Regions from separate parts of the Brucella anthropi ATCC 49188 genome, predicted to be linked through region 2. Evidence: predicted binding sites of a transcription regulator. Region 2 holds the regulator's gene; each other region holds the start of a gene.

Region 1 (7,818 bases), 1.2 Mb from region 2:
ACGGGTGACACGCTAGGCGCGGCGCAGCAGATCGGTTCGGTTGCCGTCCTCGCCGGGCTTGTCATGGCCCTTTGATGCAACCACATTGCATTCATGGACACGACAACCATCGAATCCCCGTGCATATTGGTTTGCACGATAGATACGGAAACCGGCTTCTGTCTCGGCTGTGCCCGGACGCTGGATGAAATCGCACGCTGGTCCAGCATGAGTGCAGAAGAGCGAATGGCCGTCTGGGCGCTTCTCGCCGACAGGCATGAGATTATTGTAGAAAAGAGAATTGGCTGATGGGGCGCTTTTTCTGGCTCATTATTGCGGCAGTCGCGATTGTTGTCCTGCTGCTGATGTCCAACAATGACAGCGGCTCAACGCTTGGCATGGACAATGACGTGTTTGCCCGCGCAGCCTATCTGGGCATTTGGGGCGTCGTGCTTGCCGCTGGCTTGCTCGGCTCCGGCATCAAGCTGACCGACTTCGCGCGCAATATGGCCATGTGGGCCGTAATTATCCTCGGTCTCGTCGCTGGCTACCAGTATCGTTATGAGCTGCAGGATGTCGCGAGCCGGGTCACGGCCGGGCTAATCCCCGGCAGTCCTATTTCAGGCCGCAATGCCGATGGTGCCCTGACTGTCACGCTTGCAAAGGCTGCAAACGGTCATTTCGAGGTCAACGGGCGCGTAAACGGCGAACGCGTTCACTTTCTGGTCGATACCGGCGCATCTTCGGTCGTCCTGTCCCAACAAGATGCAGAGCGCGCGGGCATAGACACGGCCTCGCTCAACTATTCCGTTCCGATCATGACGGCCAATGGCACGGCAAGTGCAGCAGTCATCAATATTGCTACATTGCAGATTGGCGATATCGAACGCCAGAATGTGCGCGCCATGGTGACGAAGGAAGGCCTGATGACAGGCAGCCTGCTCGGCATGAACTTCCTGCAAACCCTCGGCGGGTTCACTGTCCGCGGCGACCAGCTTATTCTGATTGATTAGAGCGCATCCCGAAAAGTGTGAAACGGTTTTCGGATAAGATGCGCGTCAAAACAAATACTGAGAGCGCCGATCTGATCCAATCAGATCGAAACGTATTCTAAGCAGCTTCTGCTGCCGCTTCAGTCACGACGGCATAGGCCTGACGCAGCACGTCGCTGTTTGCGCCCGGCTTGGTGGCGTCTGTCGAAAGGATTTGCCGCCAGCGCCGCGCGCCCGGCTGTCCGGTAAAAAGCCCGACCATATGGCGGCTCACATGCGAAAGCCTGCCGCCTGTCGCGATATGGCGATCAGTGTAAGCGCACATGTCATCGATGATATCAGCGATCGAGGTATCTGCCTGATCGCCGCCATAAAGGCGCGCATCCACCTCCGCCAAAATCTCGGGGTTATGGTAAGCGGCGCGACCGAGCATCACCGCATCGACCGTCTGCAAGTGCTGCTCTGCTTCGTCCAGTGTATTGATCCCCCCGTTGATGCCGACGAAAACATCACCAAGCCGCGCCTTGAGGCGATAGACGCGATCATAGTCGAGCGGTGGAATCTCGCGGTTTTCCTTCGGCGACAGTCCTTTCAGCCAGGCCTTGCGGGCATGGACCCAAAGCGCATCAGCACCAGCATCAAGTGTCAGATCGGCCAAAGTATCGAGTGCAACTTCCACATCCTGATCGTCAACGCCAATACGGCATTTGACGGTAACGGGCACGGAAACGGCCTCTTTCATTGCAGAGACGCAACGCGCCACCACATCCGGGGTCTGCATGAGGCAGGCTCCGAATGTACCTGACTGCACGCGATCCGACGGGCAACCGACATTGAGATTGATTTCATCATAGCCGTAATCGGCGCCGATCTTCGCAGCTTCTTTCAGCTTCACCGGATCGGAACCGCCTAACTGCAGCGCCACAGGATGTTCAGCAGTGTCGAAACCCAGCAACCGGTCGCGTGGGCCGTGAATGATGGCATCCGCCACGACCATTTCAGTATAGAGCAATGCCTGCTTCGAAAAGAGCCGGTGAAAGTAGCGGCAATGTCTGTCCGACCAGTCAATCATGGGCGCAACAGCAAAGCGCACATCCGGATAGTTGCGTGTTTTTGATTTTATTTCAGTCATTTATACAACAATCCTGAGAATGCGATTCAGTCGCAATCGGCGCTTTCGGCATTTATTTGAATTCGGAAGGGTGCCAAAAGCCACAATTGATCGAAATGATCAAGTTTCGCCAATATTGCAGTCGCTCCTCAATATAGTGAGCCGAAGCGAATTTTCATACCCGATGTGGGGACTCTGGCTGCTCCAAAGACTGTCTTCTCACCCAATAAACATTATGATCAATCACGGAAGCATTCTCCCGATTCTCATCTGCGTAGTTAAAGGACATTCAGCGTGACCTCCTTTTCCCCTTTCGGCAAATCATTCGATGCGTTTCTTTTCGACATGGACGGTACGATATTGAGTTCCATTGAAGCGACCGAACGTGTGTGGAGCGAATGGGCGATACGTCATGGCATTGATCCAGTCACATTCCTGCCGACGATCCATGGTGTCCGGGCAGTCGAAACCGTCCGCCGCCTTGCTCTGCCGGGCGTGGACCCGATCCGCGAGGCAGAGATATTGTTTCAGGCCGAGATGGCCGATCTGGACGGCATTGCACCTATCGACGGCGCGTATGACTTTCTCAGTTCATTGCCGCAAGACCGTTGGGCAATCGTGACCTCGGCGCCACTTGAACTTGCTACCCGCCGCGTCGCCGCGGCAGGACTGCCGATGCCAAAGACCATCGTTTCCGCCGAAGATGTAGAGCGTGGCAAGCCGAGCCCCGAATGTTTCCAGCTTGGCGCGAAACGACTTGGTTTCGATCCGCACAATTGCCTTGTGTTCGAGGATGCGCCAGCCGGTATCGTTGCCGGAGAAACTGCCGGTGCGAGCGTTGTCGTGGTCACCGCAACGCATCCGCACTCCCCAAAGACATCCCATCTGAGCATTGAAAGCTATCGCTCTCTGCGGCTCGATATTCTGGATGATGGCAGACTGGTGCTCGAACCGACCACGCCCATCTCGGTGGGTTAGAGCATAATCCGACCGGAGTGAAACGAGGATCGATAAGATTATGCTTGAAATAGAAATATTTAGAGCGTCGGTCTGATCCAATCAGATCGATGCTCTAAATAACCCGCCGTCCCTCTCGCCAGACGGTGCGGATGATCGGAACGTGATCGGCAATCTGCACACGAACCAGATCAGCCCGTTTGCCGGCAACAATCTCGCCGCGATCATCCAGCCCTACCGCTTTGGCGGGGTTGGCGGAAACCAGACGAATGGCTTGCGGCAGCGAGATATTCTCGACGACATCAGCTAGAAAAAAAGCCGACTGCATCATGCTGGCCGGGATATAATCCGACGATATGATATCGAGATGCCCGGCTTCGACCAGCTCGCGCGCAGACACATTTCCCGAATGCGAACCGCCGCGTACGACATTCGGCGCTCCCATAAGCACCGACATTCCGGAATCTTTTGACGCTTTCGCAGCTGTATGTGTCGTGGGAAATTCCGCGACGCGTATTCCCTGTGCCTGTGCTTCCGCGACATGCTCTGTCGTCGCGTCATCGTGGCTCGCCAGAATAACCCCGCGCTGGTGGCACAATTCGGCAATCGCCTTGCGTGTCGGCGCGGAATATTGCTGGGACTGCCCGATACGCCGCTCGCAATAGAGCCGGAATTCTTCTTCCGAGAATTTCAGCTTGCGAATAAAATATGTCTTGTAGGTTTCGATATCCGTGAACTGACGCTGCCCCGGCGCGTGATCCATCAGCGACACCAGCCTGACCAGCGCCTGATTGCCAAACTGTTCGAAGGCAGGAAGGCAGTCGGGTGCGGAAACCTCGCAACGCAAATGCAGGAAATGGTCGGCGCGCAAACGGCCCGCATCGCGGCCTTCGGCAATTGCCGACGATAGCTTGCGCATATCGTCGATACCCGTTTCGGCGTCGTCATCAAAGCCAATGCGCAATGCGTCGAAAACGGTGGTAATCCCTGAGGCGGCAATCTGGGCATCATGCGCCTGTACGGCGGCAATAGGGTTCCAGCGCACCTTTGGGCGCGGAGCATAGTGTCCTTCGAGATGATCTGTGTGCAGTTCCACCAGTCCCGGCGTCAGGAAGTCGCCTTCCATATCGTCGCCGACACTGGAGGTGCCGGTAGAGATATCGGCGATCTTGCCGTCGACGAGCTTCAGCGAACCGAGAACGACATCGTCGGAGAGCACGATACGGGCGTTGCGCAGAACCGTTTCATTTCCCATTGCTTACGGCCTCCCAACCGCTCGTGAGGCCCGAGCAGACGCAACCTTACCACCGGTCAGAGGATGCAGCGAATGAATCTCGAAAGGAGCCCCTTTCTCAGGTTCCACGAACAGAGCGAGATTCGCAACCTCTACGGCGTCGTCCAGCAGCGGCGTAAAGAATTCGTCCAGCGTCCGCTCCACGCGGGCGCGGTCTTTCTCCTCAACCGGGCCGGTCAGGGTCATGTGAAAGCGGAACTCCTCGAACACATAAGGATAGCCCCAGCGTTCGATGTTGTGCCGCTGTGTCTCGCTGAGACGCTCCGGCCGCCGCTTTGCAATTTCCGCCTCAGTGAGCGGTGCGCGAAACCGGTCGAAGGCAACGACAACATCATTGGCGAGCTGGTTCAGCTCAGCAACCGGCTCTTCCGGCACGAGCGCGAAGAACGGGCCAATTGCATGCAGCTTCAAACGGGGAATGACGACCGGTGACGCCGACGATGCGAAATGCATCAATGCGGAAAGCAGGTCATTTTCAGTATGCTCTTCATCCAGACGGAACGGCGCTTTCATGGTCGCATGAAAACCATAACGGCGCGGCTCTTCGGTCAGCTGGGCGATTTCAGCGGTCGCGAGTGAGCGAATCGCAGGCATTTTGACCGGCTCCCCGCTGAACGCATTGCGCCCGAGCCAGTTTGCGGCAACCTTCAAAAGCGCATCATTGGATGGCGGCGTGAAATAAATCGCATAACGCATGTCAAATCCTTAGGCGAGGTTCGCTACACGACGTCAGCGGAACTCCAAAATATCAGGTAATGCATCGTGCTTTTGAAAAGCTATCCCGATTTTGAGGGCGATGCAGTCGGGGGATGCTTACACAATGAATGTGGCAAGTCGATAAAGGCTGGATGACTACCGACAAACCAATTTTACATAGCGGCAAATTAGTATAGGCGTTAGCCCCATTGGAAGTGAGGAGACTGACATGGGCGGATTTGCGTCTATCGGCGAATGCATGATCGAGCTTTCAGGCAATGAAGGCGATCAATGGCGCATGGGTTTTGCGGGTGATACGCTGAACACCGCCTGGTACATGCGGGCACTGATGGAGAAATCCTACCCTGTCGAATATGTGACCGCTTTCGGCGAAGACAGCTTCTCCCAGAAGCAGCGCGTATTCCTGACATCAAATGGAATCGGAATCGCCCATAGCCCCATTATTGACGGGCTTCATCCCGGTCTTTACGCAATCACGCTCAACGGCGCCGAGCGTTCCTTCACCTACTGGCGGAGCGACGCCGCCGCAAGGCGTCTCGCCAGCGACCGCGAAGCCCTGGAAAAAAGCCTGACCGGCCGTGACATCATCTATTTTTCGGGCATTTCAATCGCCATCATCCTGCCCGAGCATCGCGACACGTTTTTCGATGTCTTGCGGAAGTGCCGCGCCGCCGGCTCACGAATCGCATTCGATCCGAATTTCCGCCACCAGCTCTGGCCTGACCGGAAAGTTGCGCAGGAGATCATCAGCGAAGCGATGCGCATTGCGGATATTGCCCTACCCACATTCCCCGATGAACAAGCGCTCTTTGGCGACAAGGATGCCGCCGCCTGTGCAGATCGCCTTGCCGCACTCGGCGTGAAAGAGATCGTCGTCAAGGACGGCACCGAACCGGCTCTGGTCGTCTCCGGCGATGAAAGTGTGTCAGTTCCGTCCGTTGTGGCGCAAGCCGTGGACACCACCGGCGCTGGCGACAGCTTCAACGGTGCCTATCTTGCTGCGCGATTGAACGGGCTTGCTCCGGTGGATGCAGCCCGCAAGGCGCATCTGGTTGCAGCGCGTGTCGTCGAGATACGCGGCGCGCTCGCTCCGATGGAAACCGCACGCGCCGCTTTTGCTGATTGATTATTTTTCGCGTGAAAAGCTGAAATGGCTGGTCTGGGCGTAAATCTCGCCCGGACGCAATATTGCCTGCGGGAAATACGGATATTCCAGCGATCCCGGCCATATCTGCGGCTCAAGACAGAAACCCGCGTGTTTTCCGTAAGGCTTGCCCATCAGGCCGATGCAATCATTGGCCATGGTGTTGCCTGCATAGAACTGAACGCCCGGTTCTGTCGTTGAGATATCGAGACGAATACCGGAACGAGCGCCCTTGACCGACGCGCATGGGCGCAATGGTCCCCGCGCTGCGGTCAGGCAGAAATTGCTGTCGTACTGGACCTGACTGCCATTCTCCTCAAAGCGAATCGGACGGAACTCCCGGAAATCGAAAGGCGTTCCTTTGACCGGCAGAACGCGTCCGTCCGGAATGAGAGCATCATCGACCGGCATATAGGCGTCGGCGTCGATCTTGAGCTGATGATCGAGGATATCGCCCTCGCCGCCATCATCGAGATTGAAGTAGCTGTGATGCAGCAGGTTGCAGACGGTCGGCTTGTCGGTCACCGCTTCCAGCCGCACGATGAGCGTCCCATCCCCGGTGAGCATATAGGTGCAGCTGACATTCAGGTTGCCGGGAAACCCCATCTCGCCATCGGTTGCCACCGTCGCAAGCGTCACGAAATCCGGACCGTTTCCGGTTATCTTCCAGACGCGATTGCCGAGCCCCTTGCTGCCGCCGTGCAGGTTGTGGCGGCCCTGAAAATTCGGCTCTACCTCGCAAGTCGTTCCGTCCAGATCAAACCGGGCATTGCGGATACGATTGGCCGAACGACCCGCAATCGCACCCAGATGCGGTGAATGGGCCGGATAATCGGCAAAGTCGCGATAGCCGATCACCAGCGGAGCCGCATGGCCCTCCATGCGCAGATCCTGAATGGCTGCGCCCCAATTGATGATCCTGGCCGTCAGCGGGCCATTGGAGATCGTGAGCCGGTGAACCGCCTGCCCGTCCGGTGCATATCCAAAGATTTCCGAATTCACTTTTGCCCGCCTGTCAATGATGCAGCGATGAGATGCTCATGAAGCCGCATCATCGTGCAGTACGCAAGACACATCGTGATCAAATAATGATTTTGAACCAATCTTGATTGAATGCATGAACAAGTAGTTTTCACACTATTTTCTTCTGAAGAACCAATGATATCCTGAGCTATAAATTACTGTTTTTTATCGATAAATACTAAATTAGAGGCTTTTTCAATGAAATCGAATTTCCAGAAAGTCATGCCTTATATTTTTAGTGAAGAAGGCGGATATGCAGACAATCCCGCTGATCCCGGCGGCGCAACCAATATGGGTATCACCATCGCAACCCTGTCCGCATGGGACGGACATCAGGCATCGCCCGAAGACGTAAAGGAAATGATGCCAGCAACTGCCACGCAAATCTATCAGGTGCAATTCTGGAACAAGATCGACGGAGACAACCTGCCTTCGGGTCTCGACTACGCCCTGTTCGACTTTTCGGTCAATTCAGGTCCCGCACGCGCGGCAAGGATGCTGCAAGGTATTCTGGGCTTGCCCGAAGATGGAATAATTGGAGCCCAGACGGTTGCGGCCGCCAATATGCGATCTACCGACGAGGTCATCAATGCTTTGTGCG
Region 2 (7,818 bases):
GTCAACCAGCTCACCGGCGACCTTGAGTTCAACTCGCCGCAAACGCTGGTGGCCTTTGCACTCGGCATCACGCTTTTCGTCCTGACGCTGATCATGAACATCTTTGCGCTGCATATCGTGCGCAAGTACCGGGAGCAGTACGAATAATGACCGATACGACCTTCAACGCCAGCGACGCCACGGCACAGCCGACGCGCCGCGATATCGGACTGAAACGCCGCTACGCTGCCGAACGTCGCTTCCGCTATTACGGTATTGCTGCGATCGCCATCGGCGTGTTCTTTCTGTGCGCGCTTCTCTTCTCGGTGTTTTCCAAGGGCTATACAGCCTTCTGGCAGACGACGCTTTATCTGCCGGTCAAGCTTGAAGAAAAGGTGATTGACCCGGGCAACAAGCGCGCGACCGATCCGAATGTGCTGATCACGGCCAATTATCCGCTGCTGGTGCGCAATGCATTGGCCGAAAAACTGGGTGTTGCTGCGACAGACCGTCCGGCAATGCGTGATCTGGGCCGCTTCTATTCCGACGGCGTGCGCATTCAGCTGCGCAAGATGGTGATGGACAATCCATCGCTCATCGGCACGACGCAGACCGTTCCTGTTCTGGCCGGCGCCGACATCGATTCTGCCTTCAAAGGTCAGATTGACCTTTCCGTGCCGGAGACGAGCCGTAAGGTTTCTGACCGTCAGGTGGGCTGGATGAAGATGCTTTCGGAAGAAGGCGTCATGAAGGAGGCCTTCAATACAGGTCTCTTCACCTTCGGTGCCTCCAGCCGTCCGGAAACCTCCGGTCTCGGCGTCGCGCTTGTCGGTTCGCTCTACATGATGCTGATCGTTCTCGGTCTGTCGCTGCCTATCGGCGTCGCCGCTTCAATCTATCTGGAAGAGTTCGCCAAGAAGAACCGTTTCACCGACATGATCGAGGTGAACATCAACAACCTGGCAGCGGTTCCGTCCATCGTGTTCGGTCTGCTCGGGCTTGCTGTCTTCATCAATTTCTTCGGCCTGCCGCGTTCGGCGTCACTGGTCGGTGGTCTGGTGCTGACGCTGATGACGCTTCCCACCATCATCATCGCGACCCGCGCCGCCCTTCGCGCGGTGCCGCCGTCGATCCGCGCTGCGGCCCTCGGTCTTGGTGCATCGAAAACACAGATGGTGTTCCACCACGTCCTGCCGCTTGCCGCACCCGGCATCCTGACGGGAACGATCATCGGCCTTGCCCATGCGCTTGGTGAAACCGCACCGCTTCTTCTCATCGGCATGGTGGCTTTCGTCGCCGACGTGCCGTCCACGCCAATGGATCCAGCGACGGCATTGCCTGTACAAATCTACATGTGGGCGAATGAAGCAGAACGCGCCTTTGTGGAACGCACGTCAGGCGCTATCATCGTCCTGCTTCTGTTCCTTGCCGTGATGAATATTGCAGCAATCATTCTGCGCCGCCGCTTCGAGCGCCGCTGGTAAACGGGAGTCGAAAGCTATGAACCTGATGACTGAACGATCTCTCGAGAAAGCCGTAGGAGAAAAGATGAACGCCAACGCCAATTCCATAAAGATGCGCGGCGACAAGGTTTGCGTATTTTATGGCGAGAAGCAGGCGCTGTTTGACGTCGATCTGGAAATCCAGGAAAAGATGGTCACGGCGCTGATCGGCCCTTCGGGTTGCGGCAAGTCTACCTTCCTGCGTTCGCTTAACCGCATGAACGATACGATCGAAGGCTGTAAGGTCGGTGGCAAGATCACGCTCGACAATGAAGACATCTACGATCCGAAGATCGATGTCGTCGAACTGCGCGCCCGCGTCGGCATGGTGTTCCAGAAGCCGAATCCGTTTCCGAAGTCGATTTATGAAAATGTCGCCTACGGCCCACGCATTCACGGTCTCGCCCGCACCAAGGCCGATCTTGAAGAAATCGTCGTGACGAGCTTGCAGAAGGCGAGCTTGTTCGAGGAAGTGAAGGATCGTCTGCACGATGCGGGCACCGGTCTTTCGGGCGGCCAGCAGCAACGTCTTTGCATCGCACGCGCGATTGCGGTGAGCCCGGAAGTCATTCTCATGGACGAACCGTGCTCGGCGCTCGACCCGATTGCGACCGCGAAGGTGGAAGAGCTGATCGACGAACTGCGCCAGAACTATACGATCGTGATCGTCACGCACTCCATGCAGCAGGCCGCGCGTGTTTCGCAGCGCACCGCCATGTTCCACCTCGGCAATCTGGTCGAAGTGGGTGACACGGAAACCATGTTCACCGCGCCGACCGAAAAGCGCACGCAGGACTACATTACCGGACGCTTCGGCTGATCCGGAACTGCGCTTCAACAGATAGACAGTGCGGCTTCCCCGCAATTTATATTACGAGGTCTACTATGCCGTCTCAGCATACCGTTCGCTCCTACGACGAGGAATTGAAGTTTCTCTCCCATAAGATCGCCGAAATGGGCGGACATGCGGAACGTATGGTCGAGCAGTCGGTCGCCGCTATCGTCAATGCGGACAATGCGCTCGCACAGCGCGTCATCTCCGACGATCTCATTCTCGATGCCAGCGAGCGCGAGATTGACGACAAGGCTGTGATGATTATCGCCAAGCGTCAGCCCATGGCTGTGGACCTGCGCGAGATCATTGGCTCGATCCGCATTTCTGCCGATCTGGAACGCGTGGGCGATCTGGGCAAGAACATTGCCAAGCGCGTTGCCGCCGTTTCGGAATCACGCCAGCCGGTAAAGCTTTATCGCGGGCTCGAAACACTCGCCGAGCTGGCGCTGACCCAGCTCAAGGATGTTCTCGACGCCTATGCGTCGCGCTCGGTGCAGCAGATCAATGTCGTTCGCGACCGCGACGACGAGATTGATGCCATGTACACGTCACTGTTCCGCGAGCTGCTGACCTACATGATGGAAGACCCGCGCAATATTTCCGCCTGCACGCATCTTCTGTTCTGCGCAAAGAATATCGAGCGTATCGGCGATCACGCGACCAATATTGCGGAGACCGTCTACTACATCGTGACCGGCCTGCAAATGCCGGCCGAACGACCCAAGGAAGACCTGAGCCACGGTATTGTCGTGGATGAGGCGCGTAAACCCTGAACTGCAGCCGACCGGACCACGGTCTGGCGGTTGAGAATGAGTGAATAGCGCGGCGGCACGCGGTCGATTGGGGGGATTGTATCCACCGCCCGCCGAATTTGGATAGGGAAATACTGGATGTCACAGGCACCCAAAATCGCTGTGGTAGAAGACGAAGAGGCGCTGAGCGTTCTTCTTCGCTATAATCTTGAGGCAGAGGGCTACCAGGTCGATACAATGCTGCGCGGCGACGAAGCCGAGATCGCCTTGCGCGAGAACGTACCGGATCTGCTCATTCTGGACTGGATGTTGCCGGGCGTATCGGGCATTGAGCTTTGCCGTCGCTTGCGCCAATGGCCGGAAACCGAACGCCTGCCCATCATCATGCTGACGGCACGTGGCGAGGAAAGCGAACGTGTTCGCGGCCTGAGCGTCGGTGCGGACGACTATGTCGTGAAGCCATTTTCGACGCCGGAACTGCTGGCGCGCGTCAAGGCGATGTTGCGCCGGTCGAATCCGAGCATTCTTTCGCACGTGCTGAAAGTGGGCGACCTGGTTCTCGACCGCCAACAGCATCGTGTCTATCGCAAGGAAAAGGAAGTTCGTCTCGGACCAACGGAATTCCGCCTGCTCGAATATTTCATGATGTCGCCCGGTCGTGTCTTCTCACGTAGCCAGCTTCTGGATGGCGTTTGGGGACCGGACATCTATGTCGACGACCGCACGGTGGACGTCCATGTCGGACGGCTGCGCAAGGCGATCAATGTCGGTCGTGCGCTCGATCCGATCCGCACCGTTCGGGGTGCGGGTTATTCTTTCGGGTGACCGCTGCGGTCATCTCGGCGTCAGGAACTGAACTTGTCCGACCCACCACGGTATCCGTGGCGGGTCGTTTTTTGTTTAAGACCCAGCTTTGCAAGGTGCGGATCGTGCTCGCCCGATTCGCATTGCAACAACCCGAAACGGGTCTCAAAAGTATGATCTCACGCGATGTTACAAATCTGTTGTCAAAGTTGACAAAGAGCAATGGAACCGGCCTGGAAGCAGAAATTCTGCAGAAGATTTGAAACACCACGAATGTGTATGCAAAAAAAGTACAAGCAAAAGCGAATTAAGGCAGCGATATGGCGTGTATTGCGAGACTTTGAATCTCGTTAAATCAATATCTTACCTGAATCGCTAATTCTCGTTAAGGAATTATTAATATATTTAAAGGGCTTGTAGGCACATTCGCAATCTCGATTCGGAATTGTTTTAGGACTTTTCAGCGGTCTCCAGCATTGTTGGGATTTGACCCGCCGCCTTTTTTTGGCCTAAAAATTCCAAAACCTTGAATTCGATTGAGCGACTGTAGGACGTGTGATTTTGATCTTCGTCCTCTTTGACTTGCACCGCAGTCAGACGTTCGCGCACATCGTTCCAGATGTGTTCGCCTGAATGGATGACTGGATCAGTTAAGGGTCCTAACATGAGACTGAGCCATTGACGCGCGCCGCGAAGTGGAAATTGCCCGCTCTTATCGGGCTGGTGATTGCGCCTTTCGTGGTGACCGGTTGCACGACAACCGGAACCTCGGGAAAAGCCAATTCGGAAAAGACGGCGGCAAGCCACGTCAAATCCGTCAATGGCGTGAAGACCTACACCTACACCGCACGGGACAAGAATTGCCTTGAACGTGCGATGTTCTTCGAATCCAATCGTTCGAGTTCCGACGGTCTTCTGGCTGTTGGTACGGTCGTCATGAACCGTCTCGCGTCGGGACGTTATCCGGATACGATTTGCGGTGTCGTCGGTCAGAAGAACCAGTTTGCGCCCGGTGTGCTTACCCGCCAGATGAATTCCAAGGCGCTGCCTGATGTTCAGGCCGCTGCCGACGCGGTTCTGAAGGGTGAGCGTCATCCGAAGCTCAAGAACGCCATGTTCTTCCACACGGCGGGTCTGAAGTTCCCTTACAACAATATGCATTACGTGCTCGTAGCCGGTGGAAATTCCTTCTACGAGAAGCGCAATCGCGACGGTTCGCTGCAAAATCCGGTTCCGCAGGAGCCATACAATCTGGCTATGGCCTATTCGCCGCAATCGCCTTCCGTTCCGCAGGATCCGTCTTATGACGTGACCCTGCCGCAGACCGGTCCAGTTCCGGGAACGGAACCGACCGTTCAGGTGGCACTCGCGGAAGCGGCAAAGGCTCAAAGTGTGGAACAGAGCACTGGTGCTGGTCCGCAGGCCCGTGGCGAACGACTGGCACGCCATCGCGGTGTGGCTGCACCTCAGCAGGAACAGCATATGCAGGTGGCTTCCTACCAGCCGCAATTCGATACGACAGCCCCGCAGCCGACATCGCTTGGCTATGCTCCGGCAAGCCAGAAGCAGGCTGACGCCATTGGCGCGCTTCTTCTGTCCCAGGACCGTCCAGAAGCACCGCTATAAGAGGCGATTTTACAATCAGATAATCTGCAACGCCGGTCTGGTTCTACCTTACCGGCGTTTTGATTTTTCTGGCTGATTGTCGTCGCTTTTCGGCGAAAGTTTCAGCGATAGATCGGGCGATAGATCACCATCGGAGTGTCGTAGAAATCGACCTGATTCTGCCAGGCACGCCGGTCAGCTCTGCGATCGAGGTCCAGTCGCATGAGACAGTTGGCGAAAGCGTCAGTTTTGGCCTTGAAGCCATAGCTGCGGCAGGTCTGTTCGTCGGCCGCACGACGTTGTTCAGGTGTCATGGTCACGCAGCCCGCCAGAAGGCCGATAACGCCCAGCAAAATAAGCATTTTCTTATTCATTACTGTCTGCTTTCTCCTGCAACTGACTGCAGAATTACTATACTGCAAAGGCAGGAAAAAAGGTGGTGAAATTATGCCGTCTGATAAACTGTCGGTGATTCCATATCCAAAAAGGTCTTCCACCCATGGCTCATGAACAGCTGAACCCAGTCATCGATCCGGTGAAACTCGAACGTCTCGCGGAAGTCGCCGTTCGCGTTGGTCTGCAATTGCGCGAGGGGCAGGATCTCGTCATTACCGCACCGGTCGTGGCCTTGCCGCTGGTTCGCCTTATCGCCAAGCATGCTTACAAGGCTGGAGCCGGACTGGTAACGCCATTCTTCGCGGATGACGAATTGGCGCTTGCGCGTTACGAGAACGCATCCGACGCGAGTTTCGATCGTGCGGCAAGCTGGCTCTATCAGGGAATGGCGAAGGCCTATTCGAATGGCGCTGCCCGTTTGGCCATTGCAGCTGATAATCCGATGCTCCTCTCCAGCCAGGACCCGGCCAAGGTTTCACGCGCCAACCGGGCCAACTCGAAAGCTTATCAGCCGGCTCTCGAAAAGATTGCCGGTTTCGATATCAACTGGAACATTGTCTCCTATCCCAATCCGGCATGGGCGAAGCTTATGTTTCCGAACGAACCGGCGGACATCGCGACCCGCAAGCTGGCCGATGCGATCTTCGCGGCTTCGCGCGTCGATGTCGACGATCCGGTCGGCGCATGGGCGGCACACAATGCAGCGCTTCGCACCCGCACCCGCTTCCTGAACGGCAAGGCTTATAGCGCCCTGCATTTCAAAGGTCCGAACACCGATCTGACGGTCGGACTTGCCGACGGTCATGAATGGCACGGCGGCGCGTCTACGGCGAAGAATGGGATTACCTGCAATCCGAACATTCCGACGGAAGAAGTGTTCACCACACCTCATGCACTACGGGTCGAGGGCTATGTGACGAGCACCAAGCCTCTGTCGCATCAGGGCACATTGATCGAGGATATCGCGGTTCGTTTTGAAGGTGGACGAATTGTCGAGGCGAAGGCAAGCCGCGGTGAAGAAGTGCTCAACAAGGTGCTGGATACGGATGAAGGTGCCCGTCATCTGGGTGAGGTGGCACTGGTGCCGCATTCCTCGCCGATCTCGCAGAGCGGGCTTTTGTTCTACAACACGTTGTTCGATGAAAATGCCGCAAGCCACATCGCGCTTGGCCAGTGCTATTCCAAGTGCTTTATCGACGGCGCAAAACTGACACCGGAACAGATTAAGGCGCAGGGTGGCAATTCGAGTCTCATCCATATCGACTGGATGATTGGCTCCGGCCAGATCGACGTCGATGGCATCAATGCGGATGGAACCCGAGAGCCAGTGATGCGCAGCGGCGAATGGGCCAACTGATTATCGCGAATAGAAAAGGCCGGGAATTCCCGGCCTTTTCATTGCATCTGTGAGGTCAGTTCTTTTCCTGAACGTGGGCCTCAAGGAACCACAATGCCTTGTCGAGACCACGGGAAGCGGCGGTAAAAATATCCGCCGTATCGTCGTCACCTGCATCATCTGCATCCTTGATCGACTTGCGCACAAGATTGGCAACGTCGCCATAACGCTCGATCAGTGCAAGCAGATGATCGTGAACGGCATAGATGTCGGTTGGATAAGGCTTGAGCTTGCTTTCCTTGGCCACGACCTGCGTGGTGCCATAGGCCGTTCCGCCGATCTGCACGGCACGCTCCGCAATCGTGTCGACATGTTCATCGAGATCGGCGCGGAAGCCATCGAGCATTTCATGAACGGCGATGAACTGCGGTCCCTTGAGGTTCCAGTGTGCCTGCTTGGTGATGAGGGCAAGATCGATTGTCGCGGCTAGATTTTCGTTGAGCAGCGCGATCATTGTCGTCTTCGTATTGGAAGGAAGATCGTTGCGGGTTGCATGCATCGACTTCTTGGACATTTTATCCTCATATCCTGTTGTTCGATCCGGCTTGG
Region 3 (7,818 bases), 510 kb from region 2:
CTCGGCAGAGCTGCGCCTCGCGGGCTATCGCCGCGCACTGGAAGAGGCGGGGATCAAGCGCAATCCCGATTATGAGGTACAGGGTGGCTTCAGTTTTGCGAGCGGTCTCGCTGCCGGAAAGAAGCTGCTTTCGCTTGAGGAGCCACCCACCGCTGTGTTTGCGTCAAACGACGATATGGCCGCCGCCGTCATGCAGGTCGCCTATGACCGCAACATTGCGATACCTGATCAGCTAACGGTGGTTGGCTTCGATGACAGCGCGATTGCCAGCATGGTGTCGCCGCAGATCACCACCGTCCGCCAGCCGATTTTCGAGATGACCCGCGATGCGGCGGACATGCTTCTCAACCAGATCGAAACCGGTCACCTGTCAGCCTCCCGGCGGATTGAGTATAAACTCATCATCCGCCAGTCATCGGGAAAAGCGCCGGTATAGGCCTGTCTAACTCTGTGCTGGACGCGAGGGGAAGAACCGCTCGCGAGCGAAATTGCTGCCGAAGATCATGTCATATTGCAGCATCTGATAGTCACGCAGGAGAGGAGGAAATGGCGGCCTCTGTTGCCAGCCTTCCTCGACTTTCTCCGAACGGTCGAAAACCGCATGATTGTCAACGACCTGGTAGCGCTCATGCAACTGACGCAGGAAGCCTGTGTAATAGGGATGCTGCATACCCGCCATATCCAGAATGTGCAGGGGCAGGAAGGCAGGGCTGATCGTACCGGTTCCCCGCTCGGCGCCACGTTTATTCGACCAGAGAACAAGCGGCGTTTCGTGTTGCAGCATCATATCGGCGGCAGGCGCTGTGCGGCTCGCGACCCGGTTTGCCATGAGCCCGGTCTCGACATAGACGGGGCCGAGTGGTGGCAGATGGTCACCGAAGAAGACGAGAATGGTTTCGCGGTCGCGCTTCGACGCCCATTCCATCAACCGTGCAAGGCTCGCATCGGCATCCATGGCGCCTTGCGAATAGGAACGGATCGACTGGCGCGTGTGCTCGCTGGCGTCAGTCTGCACCTCAAGTTTGGAATCCGGGTAACGATTGGCTTCGTAGGGGCCATGTCCCTGAAGCGAGACGGCAAAGAAGAAGAACGGCGCATCCATGGAATCTGCTTCGCGGATGATTTCATCGGTCAAAGCAGCGTCGGAGGCCAATGAGCCGCGCTTTTCCAGCGGTGGCATGTTTTCTTCTGACATGAACTTGTCAAAGCCCATGCTTTCATAGACGGGGCCGCGGTTCCAGAACCATTGGCGATAGGGGTGGATGGCGCGCGTCGCATAACCCTGATCCTTGAAAAAGCTTGCAAGCGAGGGAAGCGGGCGACGGATATATTGCTGATAAGGGATACTGCCGGAGGGCAGGAAGGCTTTGGAAAAACCGGTCAGAGCCTCGAACTCGACATTGGCAGTCATGCCACCGAATTCTGGCGAGAAGACATGGCCGGATTGTTCCGCCCGGACTGTGGGAATCGGGTCGGCGCTGAAAGCCACGCCCGGAAGGCGGGTCGGATCCCAGAAGGATTCGCTCATCACCATAATGACGTCAGGCTTGCTGGTATCGAATGCAGCAGGGATCAACTGCGCCGGCGGTTCGATGGCGGCAATTGCTTCGGAAGAATAGCCTTCTGGAGCGAAGACGGTAGCCATTGGCACATTCAGGATGAAGGCCATGGTAAAGCCGTTATGGGCGTAGTTTTCCTTCTGGTCCCACATGATCGGCAGGATGCGCAGACGGTCGCGCGCCAGCGAAAAACTGGCATAGTCGGAAATCACTGCGAACCAGGCGAGCAAGGGCAGCGCGAAGGCAATACGCAGCATCCGACCCTTCCATGGGATCGGATCAAAGCGCCGCCACCAGAACAGCGTCACGGTGATCATCACCGCTGCCGAAGCGATGATAAGCAGGGCTATGCCGACCGCACTCCACGGGCGGTCACGCACCAGAAGCGGCAGAAGATCGACGATCTGACGGGCATAGAGAAAATCGCTCGGATAAAGCGGGTCACCGAGATAAAGGCTCTTTTCGCGTGCAGTTGTGGCCGCAATAAGCGCCAGCGGGCCGACAACAAAGAAGCCATAGTGAATGCGTCCGAAAATAGCGTCGCTTGCTGTCAGGACCACGACGAAGAGCGCAACGGTCGTCCATGCAGGCTTATGCGGTGTGCGGAAGAACTGCATCGTGTCGGTGAACGAGCCGCGCACGATCCATTCGACAGCGAAAACCAGCAGTGTTGAAAGTACAATGGAAGCGAGCGCAATTGCGGCGAGGCGCAGCGGCCAGGCAATACGGGCAGGCCCGAAAATCGCGGCATCGCTCCAGCGACGCGCTGCGGTATTTTCCATCACACCCGGCATGTTTTACTCACTAACTCCCGCACTTCTACAAAAAGCCTGTCACATTTCTGTCATGGAAATGTCAAGGCACGCTTGGGCCGCGAGTGATACGCACCGTGATCTGAATGGATGATGAATGGAGCATGTCTCCCGAAAGTGGGAACCGGTTTCGGGATAAAGACATGCTTAAAAACAAACAGATAGAGCATTTCTAATGATTCAATCAAAACAGGGAATGCTCTAAAATGAAAACAGGGCCGGAACTATTCCGGCCCTGTCCATGGCATTATAGCGGATTGGATTACGAAAAGACGTCTTCCAGTCCCTTGGTCAGTTCCAGCGCCTGCCGCTCGAACAGGCGGCGATAGATACCGCCCGGCTTGCGGATAAGCGCATCATGATCGCCTTCTTCAAGGATCTTGCCCTTGTCGAAAACCAGCAACCGGTCAAGCGCACGAACCGTCGAAAGCCGGTGCGCAATGACAAGCGTCGTACGACCAACCATCAGCCGTTCCATTGCCTGCTGGATCAGCACTTCCGATTCTGAATCGAGGCTCGATGTGGCCTCATCCAGAATAAGGATTGGTGCATCTGCCAGAAAGGCACGGGCAATCGCCACACGCTGACGCTCGCCGCCCGAAAGCTTCACACCCCGTTCCCCGACAAGCGTTGCATAGCCTTTCGGCAGGCGGCTGATGAAGTCATGCGCGCTTGCGAGGCGTGCAGCCTCTTCGATTTCCGCCTGTGTCGCACCGGGGCGGGCATAGGCGATGTTCTCGGCCAGCGTCCGGTGAAACAGGATTGGCTCCTGCTGCACGATGGCGATCTGCGATCTGAGCGATGCCTGTGTGACTTCGGCAATGTTCTGTCCGTCAATCTTGATGGCACCGCCACTGACATCGTAGAGACGCTGGATCAGCTTGACGAATGTCGTCTTGCCCGAGCCCGAATGACCGACCAGACCAACCCGTTCGCCTGCCTCGATCTTGACCGAAAAGTCGCGATAGAGGGCTGCTTCGTGGTTGCCATAGTGGAAAGTGACGTGATCGAAGGTGATCTCGCCATTTCCAATCTTGATCGCCGGTGCACCTGGCTTGTCGGCAATGCCGTAAGGCTGTGCCTCGATGTCGACCAGTTCTTCCATGTCGTTGACCGAACGCTGCAGGTTGCGGATATGCATTCCTACGTCGCGCAGATAGCCTTGCAACATGAAGAAGGCTGTCAGAACGAAGGTGATATCACCCGCCGTTGCCTTGCCCTGGCTCCACAGATAGAGCGCAAAGGCGATGACCACGCCGCGCATCACCAACAGGTTCGCGCCCTGAATGAATCCATTCAGCGTACCAATCAGCCATGTGCGGCGTGTGCGACCGCGCCACTTGGAAACGACCTTTGCAAGACGCGCATCTTCACGGCTTTCCGCGCCAAATGCCTTGACAACGGCGTTGCACGAAATGGCATCGGCCAAAGCGCCGCCCATTCGCGTGTCCCAGCTATTGGCAAGCGTTGCCGCAGGCGCAACAAAGCCAAGCGAAATCACGATCGTGCAGACGATGAACAGCACCGAACCGATTGCAACCAGCAACCCCATCAGCGGCCAGTACCACGATAGAAGTACCACCGAACCAACCAGCATCAGGATTGACGGCAACAGTGCCACGATCAGCGTATCGTTGAGCAGGTCGAGCGCCCACATGGCACGCGAGACCTTGCGCACGGTCGATCCGGCAAAGGCGTTGGCGTGCCAGTCTGTCGAAAACCGCTGCAGCTTACGGAACGAACTTGCTGCCATGTCGCTCATGATCTTCAAGGTGAAGTCCGTGATGACATAGAAGGTCAGCTGACGCGTAATCAACGCCAGCGCACCCAGCGCAAGCAGGATGATCAGGGCGTGGATGGCCGCATCCCATCCACTGTCGCCGCCAAGCGACAATGCGTCGACCAACCGACCGGAATAGAGTGGTGTCAGAACATCTGCGGCTGTTGCAAGCAGCATGCCGATTATCATCAGCGTCAGCCGCAAGGGCTGACTTCGCCAATGGCCGAAAGTGTAGCCGAGGACATTGCGGAAGGCAGGTCCCCGGAAATCTATGCGAAACCGAGTCATATCTATAATACCAGGCCGTGTTTAAACGGATTCTGGTTCCTTTAAAGAAGACAAAACAAGCAGCCGGTGAGGGCTGCGGCAAATTTGGAAGTTTTGGAATCTGCCCTTTTAGGGAGGGCGTTCAGGCCTCAGCCTGCAATGCGGGCCAAAGACTTAAAGCTTGGAAGCGCCCGCGCAAACACTGGGCACCATGGGGAATGGGTAATAGACACGCATCTCATACCTCTTGCCAGTGTTGCAGATGGGTGCACAATAAATGAGCAAAAATTTTTGCCAAGGCGCAAAATGACGAATTTTCTATCCAACCATTTGACTGTGACAAATTTGCAAGCCTTGTTTTAAGGAGTGCTGATCCAGCTTTCAGCCCTTTGCTGAACGGATATTTTCACTTTTTCCGTTACAGGACGGCTCCGGCCTTGCAATTCTGCCGCTCATGGGTGAAGGGTCGTTCTGAGATATATCAGAGCCGTGCGGCGCACAGGGAGAGTTCATGACAGTCCATCAAAATCTGATCGCGGGCGAATGGGTCGGCGGCGACGGGATCGCCAACATCAATCCTTCGGATACGAATGATGTCGTTGGGACCTATGCGCGGGCAACTGCCGAAGACACCAAGGCAGCCATTGCCGCCGCGAAAGCCGCTTTCCCGGCCTGGTCGCGTTCCGGCATTCTGGAACGCCACGCCATCCTGCGCAAAACTGCCGATGAAATTCTGGCGCGCAAGGACGAGCTTGGCCGTCTCCTGTCGCGCGAAGAAGGCAAGACGCTGGCTGAAGGCATCGGCGAAACCATTCGCGCCAGCCAGATTTTTGATTTCTTCGCAGGCGAAGCCCTGCGTTTGGCTGGCGAAGTTCTGCCTTCTGCACGTCCGGGTATCGGTGTGGAAATCACCCGTGAGCCGATCGGTGTCGTGGGCATCATTACCCCATGGAATTTCCCGATCGCGATTCCGGCCTGGAAGATTGCGCCGGCACTTTGCTACGGCAACACGATTGTGTTCAAACCGGCTGATCTCGTGCCGGGCTGCTCGTGGGCGATTGTCGATATCCTGCACCGTGCGGGATTGCCAAAGGGCGTTCTCAATCTCGTCATGGGCAAGGGTTCGGTTGTCGGTCAGACCATTCTGGACAGTGCGGACGTTCAGGCCGTCACCTTCACCGGCTCGACCGGTACGGGCAAGCGCGTTGCGGCGGCATCCATCGAGCACAACCGCCGCTTCCAGCTCGAAATGGGCGGTAAGAACCCGGTTGTCGTCCTGGATGACGCCGATCTCGATGTCGCTGTCGAGTCCGTGGTCAATTCGTCCTTCTTCTCGACCGGCCAGCGCTGCACGGCGTCGTCGCGTATCATCGTGACGGAAGGTATCCATGACAAGTTTGTCGCTGCTGCAATCGAAAAGCTGAAAAGCGTTGTGGTCGACAATGCCCTGAAGCAGGGCACGCATATCGGCCCGGTTGTTGATGAAAGCCAGCTTCAGCAGGACATGGATTATATCGAGATCGGCCGCAAGGAAGGCGCAAAGCTTGCTTTTGGCGGCGAACGTCTGAACCGCGAAACGCCGGGCTTCTACCTCCAGCCTGCGCTTTTCACCGAAGCCACCAACCAGATGCGTATCAGCCGCGAGGAAATCTTTGGCCCGGTCGCTTCGGTCATCCGCGTCAAGAATTATGAAGAAGCGCTTGCTACCGCCAACGATACGAGCTTCGGCCTGTCGTCTGGCATCTGCACGACGAGCCTGAAATACGCCACGCATTTCAAACGCAATTCGGAAGCGGGCATGGTGATGGTCAATCTGCCGACCGCCGGTGTCGATTTCCACGTGCCATTCGGCGGGCGCAAGGGTTCGAGCTACGGTCCGCGCGAGCAGGGCCGCTATGCCGCCGAGTTCTACACGACGGTCAAGACAGCCTATACGCTGGCCTGATAGCAATGTGAGTGGATGCAAAAAAACCGGCGGGAAACCGCCGGTTTTTTTATGCGGCTTTTTTAGGCCAGGCAGCAAGCTTGCGGGCGAAATGCGACACGGTGCCGTGCAGCAGCATGGTGAATGCCGCCAGCACGAACAGGCAGGCGAACATCAGATCCACCTTGGCGCGTCCATTGGCGAGCAGCATCAGATAGCCGAGACCTTTCGATGCGCCCACCCATTCGCCGACTACAGCGCCGATGGGCGCATAGACTGCGGCGAGGCTCAGACCCGACGCCAGCGAAGGAAAGGCGGATGGGATGCGGATGCGAAACAGGATCGCCATGCGTCCGGCACCGAGAATTTCCGCTGCGTCGATAAGGCTGCTGTCGGTCCGCCGCATGCCGTCGAAGAATGTCGAAACGACGGGAAAGAAGATCATCAGCACTGTGACTGCAATCTTCGATGCGGGACCGTAGCCAAGCCACAAAGTCAAAATGGGGGCGAGCGCGAAGATTGGGATCGCCTGACTGAACACCATGGCGGGCATGACGAGCCGCTGTGCTAGCGGTGACATCATCAGGCAAATGGCGGTTGCGATCCCAACCGCGCAGCCGAGCGCCAGACCGCCCAGAACTTCGCCGATAGTGGCGGCAGCGTTTTCGGCAATCAGCCCGGCATTGCCGATCAGTGACCGCACCACATCCAGCGGGCCGGGCAGGATGAAGCGCGGCATCTGGCCGATGCTCACCACCGCCTGCCAGATGGCAAGCGCTATGGCTGCCGACAGTAAACCGTCGGCAGCACGCTTTTTTCGACTTCGGTTCGGGAGTGCTTCGTTCACTATCCGGCCTTCAAGCCCATAGACCAGAAATCGGCTTCGAGCCTGCTTGCCGTCGCGAAAATCTGGCAGAGCCTTGGCCAGCGCGGGCTTTTCTCAAAGTCGTCGCCGATGCGGTCCTTTGCGGCTTGATCGAACAGCTTGCCGACCGTGTGGCACATGTCCTGATAGTCAGGCCCCGCATAGGTGTCGATCCATTCTTGATAAGGCGTACCGGGCAGGGCGGTCACGGCAAGGTTGAGGCCGATCTCGCCGTAGCCGTGTGCGCAGGGCACGAGCGCCGTCAGCAGGTCGAGGAAATCGCCCGCCTGTCCGCAGTCGAGCACATAGCGCGTATAAGCGAGGTTTTCCGGCTCCTCCCGCGTGGCGTAAAGCTCGTCCTCGCTGATCCCTTCGCGGGCACAAATGCCGACATGGAGCGGCAGTTCCGTGACGGCCAGACCATGCATGATTTGGGCGCAGAGCCGTGTTTCCTGCAGTGTGTTGGCCTTGACGACGCCGAGCGCAAAGGCGCGGGCATAGTGGTGCAGATAGACATAATCCTGACGGAGATAATGCAGGAAGGCCGCCTTGGGTAACGTGCCGTCACCCAATCCGCGCACGAATTCATGATCGATGTAGGGCTTCCAGTC
Region 4 (7,818 bases), 610 kb from region 2:
CAAACAGCAAGCAGGAACGGCCTATGCCTTTGATACTTCAGCCCAATTGACACCCCACCGAATTAAGCAGGATGCTATTCAACTCTTTGATACCACAAAACTCGGTCAAATTACAGCTGTGCGTATTGCAGCCGCCAAAGCTGATCTGGCAACGAACATAAGAATCTCGGACAGCTTCATTACAATATGTATTTCAGGCACTATCTCTAACCAGACCTATTTTTCGAAGATACTTGCCGCGTGCCCTCATTCGGGGCACAAGGTGAACTGCGGGGCGCAAGCCGCGCGATTTGAACGAACGGATGGACGGGAATGGCTCAAGACGCCGAAGCAATTATCGAACGCCGGAAATTGCGCAGAAAGCTGACGATCTGGCGTGGGGCCTTCCTGCTTCTGATCGCCGCCCTGATTGCCGTCTTCGCTTCATGGTCCATGCGCGGCACCAACTTCAACCAGCCGCACATTGCCAAGGTTCGTATCGAAGGCACCATCTTCGAGAATGAGGAATTGCTGAAGCGTCTCGACAAGATCGCCAAGGATGACGCCGTCAAAGGCGTGATTCTGGTTCTCGATTCGCCCGGTGGAACGACGGTGGGCGGCGAAGCGATTTTCGAAGCCGTGCGCAAGATTGCCGAGAAAAAGCCGGTCGTCACGCAGGTAGGAACCCTTGCAGCTTCCGCCGGTTACATGATTGCCAGCGCTTCGGACCACATCGTGGCACGACAGACATCCATCGTCGGCTCGATTGGTGTCCTGTTCCAGTATCCAGATGTTTCAAAGCTTCTCGATACGATCGGTGTGAAGGTCGAAACCATCAAATCCTCGCCACTCAAGGCGGAACCCAATTATTTCAGCCCGGCCAGCGAAGAAGCCAAGGGCATGATCCGCAATATGATCATGGATTCCTATGCGTGGTTCGTGGACATTGTCGAAAAACGCCGTTCGTTCACACATGAACAGGCGCTGGCCCTCGCCAATGGCGCGGTTTTTACAGGGCGACAGGCACTCGATAAAAAATTGATCGACGGATTGGGCGGTGAAGAGGAAGCGGTCGCCTGGCTTGCGAGCAAGGGGCTTTCCAAAGATTTGCCGCGTCTGGAATGGAAGCCGGTCAGCAGTGAAACGGGTTTCTCGCTGCGCGATCTTATCATTCATGCCGGTGCACGCCTTCTTCGCGTGCCGCAGGAAGCAGACGGCATGTTGAAGCAGATCGCCAAGGAACGCATCTTTCTTGACGGACTTCTTTCGGTTTGGCACGTTGACGGTACGCCTGAAGCGAATTGACGCCAGCCAGGTAAACTTACACAATATCCGGTAGATACCGGATGAAACAAACAGAAGAACAGGGGTTTAAAGCCGTGATCAAATCGGAACTCGTTCAGATTATCGCCAGCCGTAATCCGCATCTCTTTCAGCGCGATGTCGAAAACATCGTGGGCGCGGTATTCGACGAGATCACAAACGCTCTTGCCGAAGGCAATCGTGTTGAGCTGCGCGGCTTCGGCGCCTTTTCGGTGAAGAACCGCCCTGCCCGCAGCGGTCGCAATCCGCGCACCGGCGAAACGGTGGATGTGGAAGAAAAGTGGGTTCCCTTCTTCAAGACCGGCAAGGAACTGCGCGACCGTCTCAACGGCGCAGTCTGATAAACATCATGGCGGCAAAACGCATCATCGCCATCATCGTTCTCGTGCCGCTTGCAGTGGCTCTGATTGCGTTGTCGGTTGCCAATCGCGCATCGGTGCAGTTTACGATCGATCCGTTCAATCCGGGCAATCCCGCTCTGTCCTATAATGCGCCTCTGTTTCTGTGGCTGTTCGGCGCGCTTCTTCTCGGCGTTGTCATTGGCTCACTGGTGACGTGGCTCACACAAGGCAAGCACCGCCGCAAGGAGCGCATGTACAAGCAGGAAGCTGCGCGCCTGCTTGAACGGAGCACCGCCGCCGAAAAGCGCAATATGCCGGTCGTGAACTCCTGAAACACCTGCTATTCTCAAACCCGGAGGCAAAACTTCCGGGTTTTCATGGTCGAAGCGCGATTGAACGTCGTTTTCCCCTTTCACACCGGCCCTGTTTATCCTACCTAGACCCCAATCATGATGATTGGAGTTTCGGGTGAAAGCGCCAAAGGGAAAAGGCAAAAAGCCGTCGGGCGGCAAACAGGACCGTCGTTTCGAGCGCGCAAGACATGATGCGCCGCGTTCAGAAAGCAAATTTGAAGGCCGATTTGATGGCAAGTCTGACAATAAAGGCTCGTCTTTCAAAAAGCCGCGTCCCCAATTCGCCAAGGCCGCACCCAAGCCCGTAGACGACAAGCCCGCTACTCCGCTTCGCGAAATCAAGCCTTATGCCGGCGCACGCCCGGGAGAACGACTGCCGCTCATCCTCGAAACGGAACCCTCGCCCGATTATGCGCTTCTCGACAGCGGCAACGGGTTGAAGCTCGAGCAATATGGTCCCTATCGGATCGTCCGCCCGGAAGGTCAGGCAATCTGGCTGCCAAGCCTGCCACAAAGGGAATGGGATCAGGCCGACGCCGTCTTCACCGGCAACACCGACGAGGAAGGTATGGGACGCTGGGCCTTTCCGAAAGTGCCGCTCGGCGAAACATGGCCGATGCAGCACGATGGCATTTCCTTTCATGGCCGTTTCACCTCGTTCCGCCATGTCGGCGTGTTCCCAGAGCAGGCCGCGCATTGGTCCTATATGGATGGGCTTATCCGAGATGGGGTAAAGTCTGGACGCAGCGTTAAGGTGCTCAATCTTTTCGGCTATACGGGCGTCGCCTCGCTGGTAGCGGCACGTGCAGGTGCGGAAGTGACCCATGTGGATGCCTCCAAGAAGGCCATTCTCTGGGCGCGTGAAAATCAGGAAATGGCCGGGCTTTCGGACAAGCCAATCCGATGGATCTGTGAAGACGCGATGAAATTCGTTCAGCGTGAGGAACGGCGCGGCAGTTTCTATGACATCATCCTGCTTGATCCGCCTGCCTATGGGCGCGGACCGAGCGGCGAGGTTTGGCAGTTGTTCGAGCATCTGCCCGCAATGGTCGATACATGCCGGTCCATCCTGACGCCAAAACCGCTCGCCGTCATCCTGACTGCCTATTCGATCCGCGCATCCTTCTTCGCCATTCACGAACTGATGCGCGACCGTTTCACCGGCCTTGGTGGTACAGTCGAATCGGGCGAACTTATTCTGCGCGAACGTTCCGCCGATCAGTCGGGAGGACGCGCGCTTTCCACATCCATGTTCAGCCGCTGGGTAGCAAAATGAGCCGTGACGACGATTTTTCCAAAGGCGGCTCTCGTGCCGAATATTCCAAGGTAGGTCAGGTGAAGGAAGTCACCAGCCTCACCAACCCTATCGTGAAAGATCTCCGCTCGCTGGCGCTGAAAAAATTCCGCGACCAGCAGGGCGTGTTTCTGGCCGAAGGGCTGAAGCTCGTCATCGACGCGCTCGAACAGGACTGGCGCATCAAGACGCTGGTCTTCGCCAAGTCCGGCAAGGGCAACAAGATGGTCGAGCAGGTTGCCGCCCGCACCTTCGCCAAGGGCGGGCTGGTGCTGGAAGTGACTGAAAAGATCATGGCTGCCATTACCCGCCGCGACAACCCGCAAATGGTGGTCGGTGTTTTCGAACAGCAATATCGCCCGCTCGCAAACCTCAAGCCGAAGAACAACGATGTTTATATCGCGCTCGACCGCGTGCGCGATCCCGGCAATCTGGGCACTGTCATCCGTACCGCCGATGCGGTCGGCGCCAAGGGCATCATTTTGATCGGCGACACCACCGACCCCTATTCGCTGGAAACCGTGCGCGCCACGATGGGCTCGGTCTTTTCCATGCCGCTCTATAAAGTGACGGAAGCCGACTTCCTCAACTGGCGCAAGGACATTTCGGGCCTTGTCGTCGGCACCCATCTGAAAGGTGCGGTCGACTATCGCACCATTCCCTATGCCAACAAGCCGGTCGTGCTGATGATGGGCAACGAACAGCAGGGCCTGCCGGACAGTCTGGCCGATACTTGCGACAAGCTTGCTCGCATTCCGCAGGCAGGCCGTGCAGATTCCCTCAATCTTGCAATTGCCACCGGCGTCATGCTCTACGAAATTCGTCGCGACGCACTCACGCTCGATGAAAGGGTTTCCGGATGAAGCGACACGCAGTCTGGTCCTCACTGTTCGTCGTTGTTCTCACCATACTGATCGATCAGGGTGTCAAACATCTGGTGGAAACGCGGATGGGCTACGGCCAGCAGATCGACCTGCTACCGTTCCTTGCCTTGTTTCGTACGCACAATGAGGGCATCGCCTTTTCCATGCTGGCATGGCTGCATGATTGGGGACTGGTCGCAATCACCGCAGCAGTTATTTTGTTCGTACTTTACCTGTGGTGGACCAACGCGCCGGACCGCATCTTCGCACGCTACGGTTTTGCACTTGTCGTCGGCGGCGCCATCGGCAATCTTATCGACCGCGTGATGCACGGTTACGTCGTAGATTATATTCTGTTTCACCTGCCAACCTGGTCATTCGCAGTTTTCAACCTCGCCGACACCTTCATTACAATCGGTGCAGGTCTCATAATTCTGGAGGAATTCCTCGGCTGGCGGCGCGAACGGGCCGCCCGCTAACCCGCCGGGTTGAACAGTCCCTGCCTTTCGCATAATTTGATCTCTTAAAATTAAAAGCTTTTTGAAGAGGATAAGGTCCAGTCATCCGAATTGACACATTGGTGACATGCTTCTGTCATCGTCGCGTAGCACTGAATCTGTACTGCTTCGGTCGAACTGGACACCCTGTCCATGCAATCGGCTGAACAAGGATTGGAATTGGCTAGCTCTCGCCGAAATATCCGTGGGAAAGCCGTTCAGGAATACGTGAATAGACAAATCAGGAGCCATCATCATGACAGTACTGCTTGGAATGGACCAGCAAATCATTGATGATACGGTCATGTCAGGCTTAGAAGCACAACAGGCGCTGTTCGCGTCCAACGGCGATCCCATCGTTCTGGGACGCATCGGATCGCTGGAAGTACGGCTTGCAAATTCACGCGAGGCGGTAGAAGCCGCGCAGGAATTGCGTTTCCGCGTCTTCTTCGACGAAATGGGCGCACGCAGGGAAAGCATCGAAGCCGTGGAGCTTCGAGACGCTGACCGTTTCGACGCTATTTGCGATCATCTGCTCGTTTATGACACCGCCCTGCCCGTGCCGGAGCATCAGCAGATTGTCGGCACCTATCGTCTGATGCGTAGCGATCAGGCAGAACAGGCGCTCGGCTTTTATTCTGCCGATGAATATGACGTGCAGCGTCTGGCCCTTTCACGCCCGAACCTCCGCCTGCTTGAACTGGGTCGCTCCTGCGTGAAGGCGGAATACCGCTCCAAGCGCACTGTCGAGCTTCTTTGGCAAGGTGCCTGGGCCTATTGCCGCCGCCATTCCATCGATGTGATGTTCGGCTGTGCTTCATTCCACGGCGCGGTGCCTGCAGCGCACGCGCTCGGCCTGTCGTTCCTCCATCACAACTGCCGTGCCACCGATGACTGGGACGTTCGTGCCCTGCCCAATCGTTATCAGGCCATGGACCTGATGCCGAAGGAAGCGATCAACAACAAGGTTGCGCTGTTCTCCATGCCGCCACTGGTCAAGGGTTATCTGAGTCTTGGCGCGATGATCGGAGACGGCGCAGTAATCGACGAGGCATTCGGCACAACCGATGTCTTCATCATCCTGCCGATTGAGCGCATTTCCAGCCGCTACATCACTTACTACGGCGCGGAAGCGAACCGCTTCGTGTAGTCTGTAGATATTCCGGTTCTGACGGCCTGCAAACGGCGCTGTTTTGCGCTTCCGGTGCTCATGTACCCAAAAGTACATTCCGTTCCGGGTCGCAAACATCACCATTTTCGGCTCGTCATAACCAGAATCTCAAACAGACTGGGGCACCCTACCTGGCCAGAACCCATCACGCCCTGCCTGCCAGTTCCTTCAACTTGTAGATCAGATCCAGCGCTTCTCGCGGAGTCAGTTCGTCTGGACTGATTGCAGAGACAGCCTTGGTCAGGTCACTATCTTTCCCCTGAACCTGCAGCTTCGGCTTTTCCTGCTGCAAGACGACAGAGAACAGCGGCAGATCATCGATCAGCTTGTCCGCCTTGCCCGAGGTTTCGCCCGCTTCAAGCTGGTGCAGCACATCGCGCGCGCGATTGACGACCGCTTCGGGCAGCCCCGCCAGACGCGCCACCTGCACGCCATAGGAACGATCGGCAGCCCCTTTCGCCACCTCATGCAGGAAGACGACATCATTGTCCCACTCCTTGACCCGCATGGTGACGTTGGAAAGCCGCTCAAGCTTTTCTGAAAGTGCAGTCATTTCATGGAAATGCGTGGCAAACAAAGCCCGGCAACGGTTCTTCTCATGCAGATATTCAACCGCTGCCCAGGCAATGGACAATCCGTCGAAAGTGGCTGTACCGCGCCCGATCTCATCGAGGATCACCAGCGAGCGTTCGCCTGCCTGATTGAGGATCGCAGCCGTTTCCACCATTTCAACCATAAAGGTTGAACGCCCGCGTGCCAGATCGTCGGAAGCACCGACACGACTGAACAGCCTGTCCACGACACCGATCTTTGCAGAACCCGCAGGCACGAAGGAGCCCATCTGTGCCATGATCGCAATCAGCGCATTCTGGCGCAGGAAGGTTGACTTACCGCCCATGTTCGGGCCGGTCAGAAGCCAGATCGCACCATTGCCGCCGTCTGCTTGCGGCGAGAGATCGCAATCATTGGCGACGAACGGATTGGCCGCTTGACGCCGGAGGGCCTGCTCTACGACCGGATGACGACCCGCGACAATGTTAAAGGACAGACTGTCATCGACTTGCGGGCGGCAATAGCCCTGCTCTTCCGCCAGCACGGCAAGCGATGCCGAGACGTCGAAAACAGCGAGCGCCGATGCGGCGGCACGGATACTATCAGCATGGGAGACCGCTTCCGCCGTCAATTCCTCAAACACGGCAAGCTCGATTGACAATGCGCGGTCGGCAGCATTGGCGATCTTGCTTTCCAGTTCCGCCAGTTCGGTCGTGGTAAAGCGCATGGCATTGGCCATGGTCTGGCGATGGATGAAACGGCTCTTGGCTTCATCCGTATCCGTCATCGCCCCGGCATTGTTGGCCGTCACCTCGATAAAATAGCCAAGCACATTGTTATGCTTGATCTTCAGCGACTTGATACCGGTTTCTTCGATATAATTGGCCTGCAGACCGGCGATCACCCGGCGTGACTGGTCACGCAAAGCCCGCATTTCATCGAGTTCGGAATTATAGCCTCCGCGTACAAAACCACCATCGCGTTTCAGAAGCGGCAATTCATCAGCCAAGGCCCGGTCGAGATGGGCGGTAAAGATGGCGGGCATGGCACTGACGGCATCGCGGGCATGTGCCAGTTCGTCGGGCAGCAAAGCGCTTTCCAGCAGGCTCGCAATGACATGCGCAGCCTCGAAGCCTCGGGCAAGGCTACCCAGATCACGCGGGCCACCGCGCCCGACGGCAAGGCGCGAAAGACCGCGCGGCATATCCGGCACGCCCTTCAGTTCCGCGCGCATGGCTTCACAGAGCGACTGCTCGCTCAGGAACCAGGAAACGGAATCGAGCCGCAGCGCGATTTCCTTCGGATTGGTCAGCGGCGCGGTCAGGCGTTCGGCAAGGAGTCGCGCACCGCCGCCCGTCACCGTGCGATCAACCGCCTTCAGCAAACTGCCGTCTCGATTGCCCGACATGGTGCGGGCAAGTTCCAGACTGGCGCGTGTGGCCGGG

What was found. Region 2 encodes PhoB, which activates phosphate uptake and scavenging genes when phosphate is short. Its sites were predicted from a motif close to TGTCATNNANCTGTCAT; they were not measured.
Region 1: OANT_RS12300 (DUF1045 domain-containing protein) is a predicted target of PhoB. The motif match lies at 5,171-5,187, and genes of this name have one in related genera.
Region 3: OANT_RS01460 (LTA synthase family protein) is a predicted target of PhoB. The motif match lies at 2,391-2,407, and genes of this name have one in related genera.
Region 4: olsB (l-ornithine N(alpha)-acyltransferase) is a predicted target of PhoB. The motif match lies at 4,723-4,739, and genes of this name have one in related genera.

What each region holds. Positions count from the first base shown of each region.
Region 1 covers NC_009667.1:2,485,559-2,493,376, forward strand. The annotation lists gene OANT_RS12270 (adenosylcobinamide-GDP ribazoletransferase) at 1-75, shown strand, start outside; gene OANT_RS12275 (DUF1289 domain-containing protein) at 94-288, shown strand; gene OANT_RS12280 (TIGR02281 family clan AA aspartic protease) at 288-992, shown strand; gene dusA (tRNA dihydrouridine(20/20a) synthase DusA) at 1,090-2,103, opposite strand; gene OANT_RS12290 (HAD family hydrolase) at 2,377-3,060, shown strand; gene OANT_RS12295 (alpha-D-ribose 1-methylphosphonate 5-triphosphate diphosphatase) at 3,155-4,294, opposite strand; gene OANT_RS12300 (DUF1045 domain-containing protein) at 4,298-5,029, opposite strand; gene OANT_RS12305 (sugar kinase) at 5,259-6,176, shown strand; gene OANT_RS12310 (aldose epimerase family protein) at 6,177-7,196, opposite strand; gene OANT_RS12315 (glycoside hydrolase family 108 protein) at 7,416-7,818, shown strand, end outside.
Region 2 covers NC_009667.1:791,967-799,784, reverse strand. The annotation lists gene pstC (phosphate ABC transporter permease subunit PstC) at 1-147, shown strand, start outside; gene pstA (phosphate ABC transporter permease PstA) at 147-1,463, shown strand; gene pstB (phosphate ABC transporter ATP-binding protein PstB) at 1,528-2,301, shown strand; gene phoU (phosphate signaling complex protein PhoU) at 2,367-3,089, shown strand; gene phoB (phosphate regulon transcriptional regulator PhoB) at 3,207-3,893, shown strand; gene OANT_RS03945 (cell wall hydrolase) at 4,551-5,498, shown strand; gene OANT_RS03940 (hypothetical protein) at 5,600-5,851, opposite strand; gene OANT_RS03935 (aminopeptidase) at 5,977-7,230, shown strand; gene dps (DNA starvation/stationary phase protection protein Dps) at 7,286-7,783, opposite strand.
Region 3 covers NC_009667.1:283,922-291,739, forward strand. The annotation lists gene OANT_RS01455 (LacI family DNA-binding transcriptional regulator) at 1-436, shown strand, start outside; gene OANT_RS01460 (LTA synthase family protein) at 443-2,353, opposite strand; gene OANT_RS01465 (ABC transporter ATP-binding protein) at 2,634-4,439, opposite strand; gene OANT_RS01470 (aldehyde dehydrogenase family protein) at 4,930-6,363, shown strand; gene OANT_RS01475 (ABC transporter permease) at 6,413-7,189, opposite strand; gene tenA (thiaminase II) at 7,189-7,818, opposite strand, start outside.
Region 4 covers NC_009667.1:180,169-187,986, reverse strand. The annotation lists gene sppA (signal peptide peptidase SppA) at 313-1,284, shown strand; gene OANT_RS00835 (integration host factor subunit beta) at 1,359-1,643, shown strand; gene OANT_RS00830 (lipopolysaccharide assembly protein LapA domain-containing protein) at 1,652-1,975, shown strand; gene OANT_RS00825 (RsmD family RNA methyltransferase) at 2,112-3,272, shown strand; gene OANT_RS00820 (TrmH family RNA methyltransferase) at 3,269-4,153, shown strand; gene lspA (signal peptidase II) at 4,150-4,632, shown strand; gene olsB (l-ornithine N(alpha)-acyltransferase) at 4,907-5,800, shown strand; gene mutS (DNA mismatch repair protein MutS) at 5,967-7,818, opposite strand, start outside.